DNA from 2 places in the Laceyella sacchari genome. Region 1 is predicted to be linked to the other one. Evidence: riboswitches for the same ligand, from Rfam matches in the RefSeq annotation. Region 1 holds a riboswitch; the other holds the start of a gene.
The links. Region 1 has a riboswitch for thiamine pyrophosphate ahead of NYR52_RS13820 (ABC transporter substrate-binding protein). Riboswitches for the same ligand answer to the same signal wherever they lie in the genome.

Region 2: another riboswitch for thiamine pyrophosphate. It lies ahead of NYR52_RS11760 (thiamine phosphate synthase); the one in region 1 lies ahead of NYR52_RS13820 (ABC transporter substrate-binding protein).

What each region holds. Positions count from the first base shown of each region.
Region 1 covers NZ_CP103866.1:2,818,185-2,821,993, reverse strand. The annotation lists gene NYR52_RS13830 (ABC transporter permease) at 1-268, opposite strand, end outside; gene NYR52_RS13825 (thiamine-binding protein) at 252-551, opposite strand; gene NYR52_RS13820 (ABC transporter substrate-binding protein) at 554-1,564, opposite strand; TPP riboswitch at 1,703-1,812, opposite strand; gene NYR52_RS13815 (RluA family pseudouridine synthase) at 2,019-2,951, shown strand; gene NYR52_RS13810 (esterase/lipase family protein) at 3,305-3,809, shown strand, end outside.
Region 2 covers NZ_CP103866.1:2,420,119-2,423,927, forward strand. The annotation lists gene thiS (sulfur carrier protein ThiS) at 1-10, opposite strand, end outside; gene thiO (glycine oxidase ThiO) at 15-1,145, opposite strand; gene NYR52_RS11760 (thiamine phosphate synthase) at 1,132-1,731, opposite strand; TPP riboswitch at 1,792-1,902, opposite strand; gene NYR52_RS11765 (GNAT family N-acetyltransferase) at 1,944-2,387, opposite strand; gene NYR52_RS11770 (2Fe-2S iron-sulfur cluster-binding protein) at 2,403-2,687, opposite strand; gene NYR52_RS11775 (DedA family protein) at 2,751-3,365, opposite strand; gene NYR52_RS11780 (isochorismatase family protein) at 3,452-3,809, opposite strand, start outside.

The DNA.
Region 1 (3,809 bases):
TGGCGCGCAACAAAGGTGACAGATGAAAGAGCGTGGCGAGGAGCAGTCCAGCCACCAGACCAAAGCCCAGTCCGCTCAAGGCGATCTCCACTGTCGCCCCAAGGTGTTCCAGTGTCCGATCCACAGATGCCGTCCAAGCCTCATATACAGCGGAGGGTGACGGCAACAGCCACGCTTCCACCTGTTTGGTGCGGACGGTTAGTTCCCATCCGGCTAACAGCAACAAAATCATGCCGAATGGGGCCAACGCTTTACTGTTTTTCATCATATTTGCCTGTCAACCCGCGGATCGATGCGCCGGCGGGATTAAAGTAGATTTTCACCTGATGCAACACGCTGGGACAGCCCATTTCGATCATGGCCTCATTCATGCGCTCGATAATCGCCAACAACTCAGGCAATTCCCCTTCCATCGTCGTTTCCAACGGGCCGACGCGGTAAGGTACCCCTGCTTGCTGAATGATTTCGATCGCTCTGTCCACATAGGGGATGACGCTTTCTCCATTTGGGGTGTGCGGCAGGATCTGCACGCTGACTAGCGCTTGTGCCATTTTCATTTACCCTCCTCAGGCAGAAAGGCGTTGGTAAATGCTTGCTCAGGTTGAAACGAGCCTTCCAGCAAGCCGTGTTGTTTCATCCATTCAGCATAACCCGACCACACTTCTTTCTTTTGCACTCCCCACGCGGGAGCATCTCCTTGGTAACGCGGGCTTAACCAGGCTTGGCTCTTCTGCACCAGTTTCGGGTCGAGGTCAGGCTCTGCCCGGCTCAGGATGTCGGCCGCTTCCTTAGGCTGTTTGATCGCAAATTGGTACCCTTGGCTGACTGCTTTCATGAACGCTTTCACGGTTGCGGGGTCCTGTTTGGTTTTCTGCTCGTTCGTGATGAGAACAGGGGTGTAATAATCTAGCTCTTTGGCATAATCAGTGAGATAGATCATATTCAGTTTTTGGCCCTTCAACTCCGCTTCGATGCCGGTCCATCCATAATAAATCCACATGAAGTCCACATTTCGTTTTACCGCAGTGAAGAAGTCCGTGTTTCCGGTGTTGATGATATTCACTTTGTTCACATCAGCCTGCTCCCGTTGCATCAATGAAGCAAGCATTTGCTTTTCCACTGGCGAGCCAAATCCGCCGTAGGTTTTGCCTTCAAAATCCTTCGGTTTTTGGATGTTTTTGGAAACAGGAGACGCAAAGCCAGACGTATTGTGCTGGATCACTGCGGCGATTGAAACAATCGGCACCTTTTGCACGCGGGCTTGTGTAACGGCTTCTTGGTAGCTTACGCCGAAATCAGCTTTGCCGCCGGCCACCATTTGCTCCGCTCCGCTTTCACCTGGTTGAATGATGTCCACATCCAATCCGGCTTGTTTGAAATAACCTTTCTCTTTGGCCACATAAAGACCAGTGTGGTTGGTGTTGGGAGTCCAATCAAGGACCAAGGTGATCTTCTTTCCTGTGTTTTGCTCGTCTGTCGTCCCGGACGATGCGGGGTTGCCGCAAGCCACGGCGGACAGGCAGAGAGCAATGGTCAGTCCGATCTTCCACCATTGTTTCTTCATTAACAACCGCTCCTTTTCTTTTCACCAGGCTCCCTGATGCGCCCATGGAGGTGGATATAGCGTTTTCATGCATTGGCCAACGCGCGCGTAACAAAAAAACGCCCCCTGACCGGGAGGCGTTGGTTTAGCCAGACAGATATGTCCATCAATCCAAATCCCTACGCCGGCATTACCCGGATCAGGTGAAAGGGTCTGTGTGTCGGCACACACTCTCAGCCGGCCATTATCCAGCTCCCCCATGGGTTTGTATGTTGTTTCGGGCTCATTATACGGAAACTAACCCTGCTTGTCCATAGGGATTTATGTGCAGAGACAAGAAGAGGCGCGTTTCGTTTCCAAGGTGGGCGTGATATACTACATCCATCAGCCAACCTCCCCAAGGCGGCCGCGGATCACCATCAGCCACTTGAGGAGCGATCGACTCATACTCTGAGATGAAGGATTGAATCGGTTCATGAAACAAGAAAACAAGGCTTCATTTACACACACTGTCACGTTAGAGGAAGACGGCCTGATGCTTCATCAAGTGTTGCGCCGCCAATATCGCTTTTCCAGGCGCTTTATGACGCGGATGAAGCTAAACCGCCTGGTGACGGTAAATGGGGAGTTCATCTATTTTACGGCTCGGGTTAAGGCCGGCGATCAGATCGTGATTCGCATGCAAACGGAAGAGACGGATCATATCCCGCCTCAGCCCGTCGATTTTACCGTTGTTTACGAGGATGAGGATCTCATCGTGATTGACAAACCGCCTGGCTTGGTGGTTCATCCGACCCGGGGGTATCCAGACGGAACCTTGGCCAACGGCTTGATGAAGTATTGGTCTGAACGAGGGGAGAAACACCGTATGCGTCCGGTCACCCGGCTGGACCGTGACACTTCCGGCTTGTTGGTCGTTGGTAAACATGCTTATGCCCACGCTTTTTTGGCCGAGCAGATGGCGGAAAAACGATATGAGCGTGTTTATCTGGCTTGCACACATCACCGCTTTGCCAGTGACCGAGGCACGATCGACAAAGCGATTTACATCGATCCCGAACAAAAAATCAGCCGCACGGTCAGTGAGTCCGGTGAAGGGTATCCGGCGGTGACCCATTATGAAGTGGTGGAACGGATGGCTGCGGCCACCTTGGTGCGGCTCTCACTGGAAACGGGTCGGACGCACCAAATCCGCTTGCATCTCGCTTCCATCGGCCATCCGATCATCGGTGATGAAGTATATGGCACAGGTGGGGATCAAGATTTAATCGCCCGGCAAGCTTTGCATGCCACTTACTTGAAATTGTTTCACCCCCGTCAGAAAGAGTGGATGGCTTGGGAATCTCCATTGCCTGCTGATATGCAACAACTCGTGGAGCGGTTGCGGCAAACGGATTGCAGGAGTTGAGGAGTGTGGGGATTCCAACACGGTTCTCCTATGTGTTCAGCATGACGAGGTAAACGCCAGTCTGACACACCCATCTGGGGTGGTCAGGCTTTTTTGGTTTATTCGTTCTGAATAAATTGATTATTTAAATTAATTAATGAATATTTTATGTAATCTTTATAGAATTAATGTTTTTAATATTATACAATTGGATTGGATGCGCTTATCTCAGCACCGTTTTTGTGTTCAAGCAAGAAATCATTGTTATTTTACCTTTGTTACGAGCAGGGTTGATTGAAAATTTATGGAAATTTTACAAAAGCAACAAAGGGGATAAGCGGATACCGTTTTCATTAAAAATGGAGGGATGTTACATGCGAAAGCGCCGGCAGGTGTGGTTGATGTTGCTGATCAGTGTGCTACTGATTATGCCATACCAAACAGTTGGAGCAACCGGGAAAATTCCTGATCCGCAACCGATGGGGCAAGTCTCCTTCGACGGGGCACAAATGGAAGCGCTACCAGCGCCGGGCAACAGCACCACTCCGGGAACTTGGTTCATCGGGGCTACCCCGGCCAATGCTGACCTCAGCAAACCACCGATTGTTTTTGTGCAAGGCTTGCACAGCAGGGCGCAAAGCTGGTGGGAAGAAACCAACTACCACGGTGTAAATGATATGTATGAAACCGCATACAACAAAGGGTATCGGACGGCGTTCGTTCAGCTGTACGACGCACCCGGCGGTGATGCGGCCACTCCGATGGACAACGGGCGCCTGCTCGCCGGTATGCTGGAGAAAATCTATAATCACTTCGGCCAAAAAGTGAATATTGTCGCCCACAGCAAGGGCGGCCCCGATTCTCAAGCCGCTTTGGTCC
Region 2 (3,809 bases), 400 kb from region 1:
GAATGATCACGTTTTTATCCCTCCTCCCACTTCTGTACATCCGCCTGGCTCATCGGGGCAAACGCGGCCAATTCAGGCGCTGGCTCTCCCAGTAGCAGTCGAGCAACGGCATCGCCTGTGGCAGCGCTGAGCAAAATACCGTTTCGGTAATGACCGGTCGCAATCACTGCCCGGTTCTCATCGCCCAACTGTCCGACATAGGGAAATCGATTTGGCGTACCGGGCCGCAACCCGGCCCAACTACGGGTGTGCAGACTATCCCGCAATCTAGGCACCAAATTAAAAGCGGATTGCAACAATCTCTGCACAGCTTCGGCGGTCACCTCTTCGTCCCATGCCCCATCCCGTTCCGTCGCACCTACAATGATTTCACCATTGGCCTTGGGCACAAGATAACACTCCGGGCCAAACAGCGTCCGGCTAAACAGCGGCTCTTTTGGTCGCAATGCCAATGACTCCCCCTTAACGGGCGTCATCGGCAAATGCCAACCCAATTTCTCGGCGATGGACTGGCTCCATACTCCCGCGGTGATAACAATCCAGTCCGCAATCCAATGCTCCTGCGTGGTATCAACGTGCCACGTCCCATCGGGGCTACGCTCAATCGCCCGCACCTCGGTGCCTTGCACCAGGTTGGCTCCCAACCGTTGCGCCGCTGCCGCCAATGCCTGCGTCAACTTGGGAGCGGATACCTGCCAATCCTCTGGTAAGTATAATCCGCCCCTCACTTCCGGGTGAAGACTCGGTTCAAGCGCCAAACATTCTTCCGGCTTCAGCCAACGCGCAGTCTGTCCATAAGCAGTCTGCCATGCCTGACGCTCCCGCAAGCGCTTCACATCTTCATCAAATCGGGCTACCTTCAGCAACCCAGCCCGGTTCAGCTCAATGTCCACCCCGGTCCGTTCTAGCAACTCCGCTTGCAACGCCGGGAACATCGAGCGGCTCTGTAAACAGAAATCGGTCAAAGGCCCAGGTTCATCCATCTCCACCTGTGCCCCCAGCATGCCCGCTGCCGCAGATGAAGCATGGCTCCCAATAGCATCTCGCTCGACGACCACGCTTTTGATCCCCCGCCGGGCCAAATGAAAGGCGATGGAGCATCCCATCACGCCTCCCCCAATAATCAACACCTCAGCAGTCTGCATTTTCCCACCTTCTTCTCAGCTCTCTGGCCACACGCTCGGGTTGTTTATGATTGGCCACTGCAGAGATGACAGCAATGCCATGGCAACCTGCACGCTTGATCTCTGCCACATTGCCTGCGTCGATGCCTCCGACGGCAATCATCGGAATCTTAACCTGCTCCACCCACACCCGAAGCCGGTCGCTTCCCAACGGCGGCAATCCCGGCTTGGAAGCGGAAGGAAAGATATGGCCAACCATCAGATAGTCGGCTCCTTCGGCTGCGGCCCGCTCTGCCGCCGCCAATGAATGAACCGACCTTCCCACCCGCATCGCCGGGGACATAGCGGGAAACGGCATCCGCTCAGGGAGATGAATCCCCCCCAGTCCCAGCGCTTCCGCCACGGACACAGAACTGTTGACGATCAACGATTTCGCCGGAATGCCAACAGACAACAGCGCTTTGGCTCTTTGCATCAACTCGTCATCCGACAGTTGCTTGTACCGCAAATGAAACCAATCCACCTCCGGCACCAGTCGAAGCCAACATCGCGCCAACTCCTGCACGGTCTGCTTAGGACTTGAAATCACGTGCAATTCCAATTTCATCACCACAACATAAAAAACCCGATATCCATGGGGATATCGGGCTACTAATCAAAAAAGGGTTCACGATCTTCCCCACTTCCTTTCGCTGGCATTACCCAGTTCAAGTTCAAAGGGTTGGAACCGACTTGTTCCTCTCAGCACAGCACAACCTGTGCACCCCTAGTGGTACGACAACTTATTCATTTGTCCAATCTCATTTTAAATCAAAACAATTATTTTCTCAACTTCACTAATTGTATCCCTTCTGGCGAAGTAAATGATTCCACGACCGTAAATCCATGCTTTAAGTAACAGCTGATTGCAGGACGGTTGGCTTGCCCTGTTTGCACCTCCCAGATGGTGGCATCATCCAGTTCCAACACATGCGACAGCAAGCGCGAAGCAATTCCCCGGCGAAAGTATGCCGGGTGAATCGCCAACCGGCAAATCTCTACCAGCTGCCCTTTCTGTTCATATGAAAGGACGCCAACCAGCACATCCCGCTCATAATAACCAATAAAGGTTTCCGGCGAGCATTTCAGCGAATCTTCTGTATCGTTAAGCGGCGGCAATTGATCACAACCGATGATCTCGGCCTCAATACGGTAGGCTCGTTGTTGGATCTCCACGATCCGGCTTAATGTGACCGGATCTTTCACGTCCAGTATGCGCATCATCGGCTACTCGCTCCTTTAAGGGATTTCTATGGTGACATCACCATAAATAAACGTTTGGCATGCCAGACGCCGGCCGGAAGCCAAATCCGTTTCACTCAAATGGTGCAATTCCGGATCTGTGTAATCACTGCATTGGCTACTCCCCTCGATCACACGCACGCGGCATGTTCCACACCGACCTGTCGTGCACTTGAACGGAATCGGAATCGACTGTGACGCCGCTTCCAGCAAAAGATTGGCTCCTTCAGCCACTTCCATTTCTTTCATCTGTCCGGCGACTTGAATACTCACTTTAGCCATTGTTCAGCCCTCCCCCATGAAAAAACCATCACGTCAACATGTGATGGTGTGTTGCTTTGCTATTTATTGCTTCGTGTGATAGGAGTTGTTGTTTTGGTTCCATAAGTACCAACCCAACCAGATCGCCACAACGGGAAGCACAATCCATAACAATCGGGCGCCGTATTTGTGCATCACACCGAAAACCATTTCCCAATTCGCGCCAAGCACATGCCCCAGACCGATAAAGGTAGCGCACCAAAAAAACGCCCCCGTATAGGCGAACAGGGAAAACCGGGCTAGCGATATCTTGGAAATGCCGGCGAGGTAAGCGGTGACATGGCGTACGCCAGGAATGAAATATCCAACAAATAGCAACCAGTTTCCATACTTGCGGAACAAGAGTTGCGTGATTCGCAAGCGGCGGCGCGTAATAAATATCTTGCCACCATATTTCTTGAGGAACGGATACCCCAAGCGCACTCCCAAATAATAGCTGATGCTGATTCCGCAAGCCGATCCCAAGAACGAACTGAGGAAAGCGAGGTAGAGATTAAGTTGACCCGTTGAGGTGAGATAACCGAGAAACGTCATCATGATCTCATCCGGCAACGGCAATCCCGCGATCCCCAACACCAAAAAGAAAAAAATCCCGATATACCCGTATTGTTGTAACAGCTCCAATAATGTTTGTTCCATGGTCTAACCCCGTTTACCCAATACGTACAAACAACTTAAGAATATCATACTTTCCCGTCCAGCAAAAGATGCGATCCCGCCTATGGTCAGTCGGTGATGCCAGAGATCAGTTTAATTCCGTTTAACTGCATGTGATAAAGAAACACGGTGTCCATCAGATCCGCATGATGGGCCATCGCCCCGATCTGTTTGGCTGTCTCCACTGGCAAATCGTATGTCCGCACATGAGAAACAGGAACAATCACTTGCGTTCGAGCGTTAACTTGATTGGCCAGCAACCGGATGCCCATCGCGTTTTGGTAAATGCATAAATCGGTACAATCTCCTACCACGATAAAAGAACTGGGGCCAGCGGCGAATACCTGTTCTAACCAGTCGCAAAATCGGACGCCTTCTCCATTTACTCCAAACAACCCGTTGGTGGCGTTTTTGCGAAACAGTTGG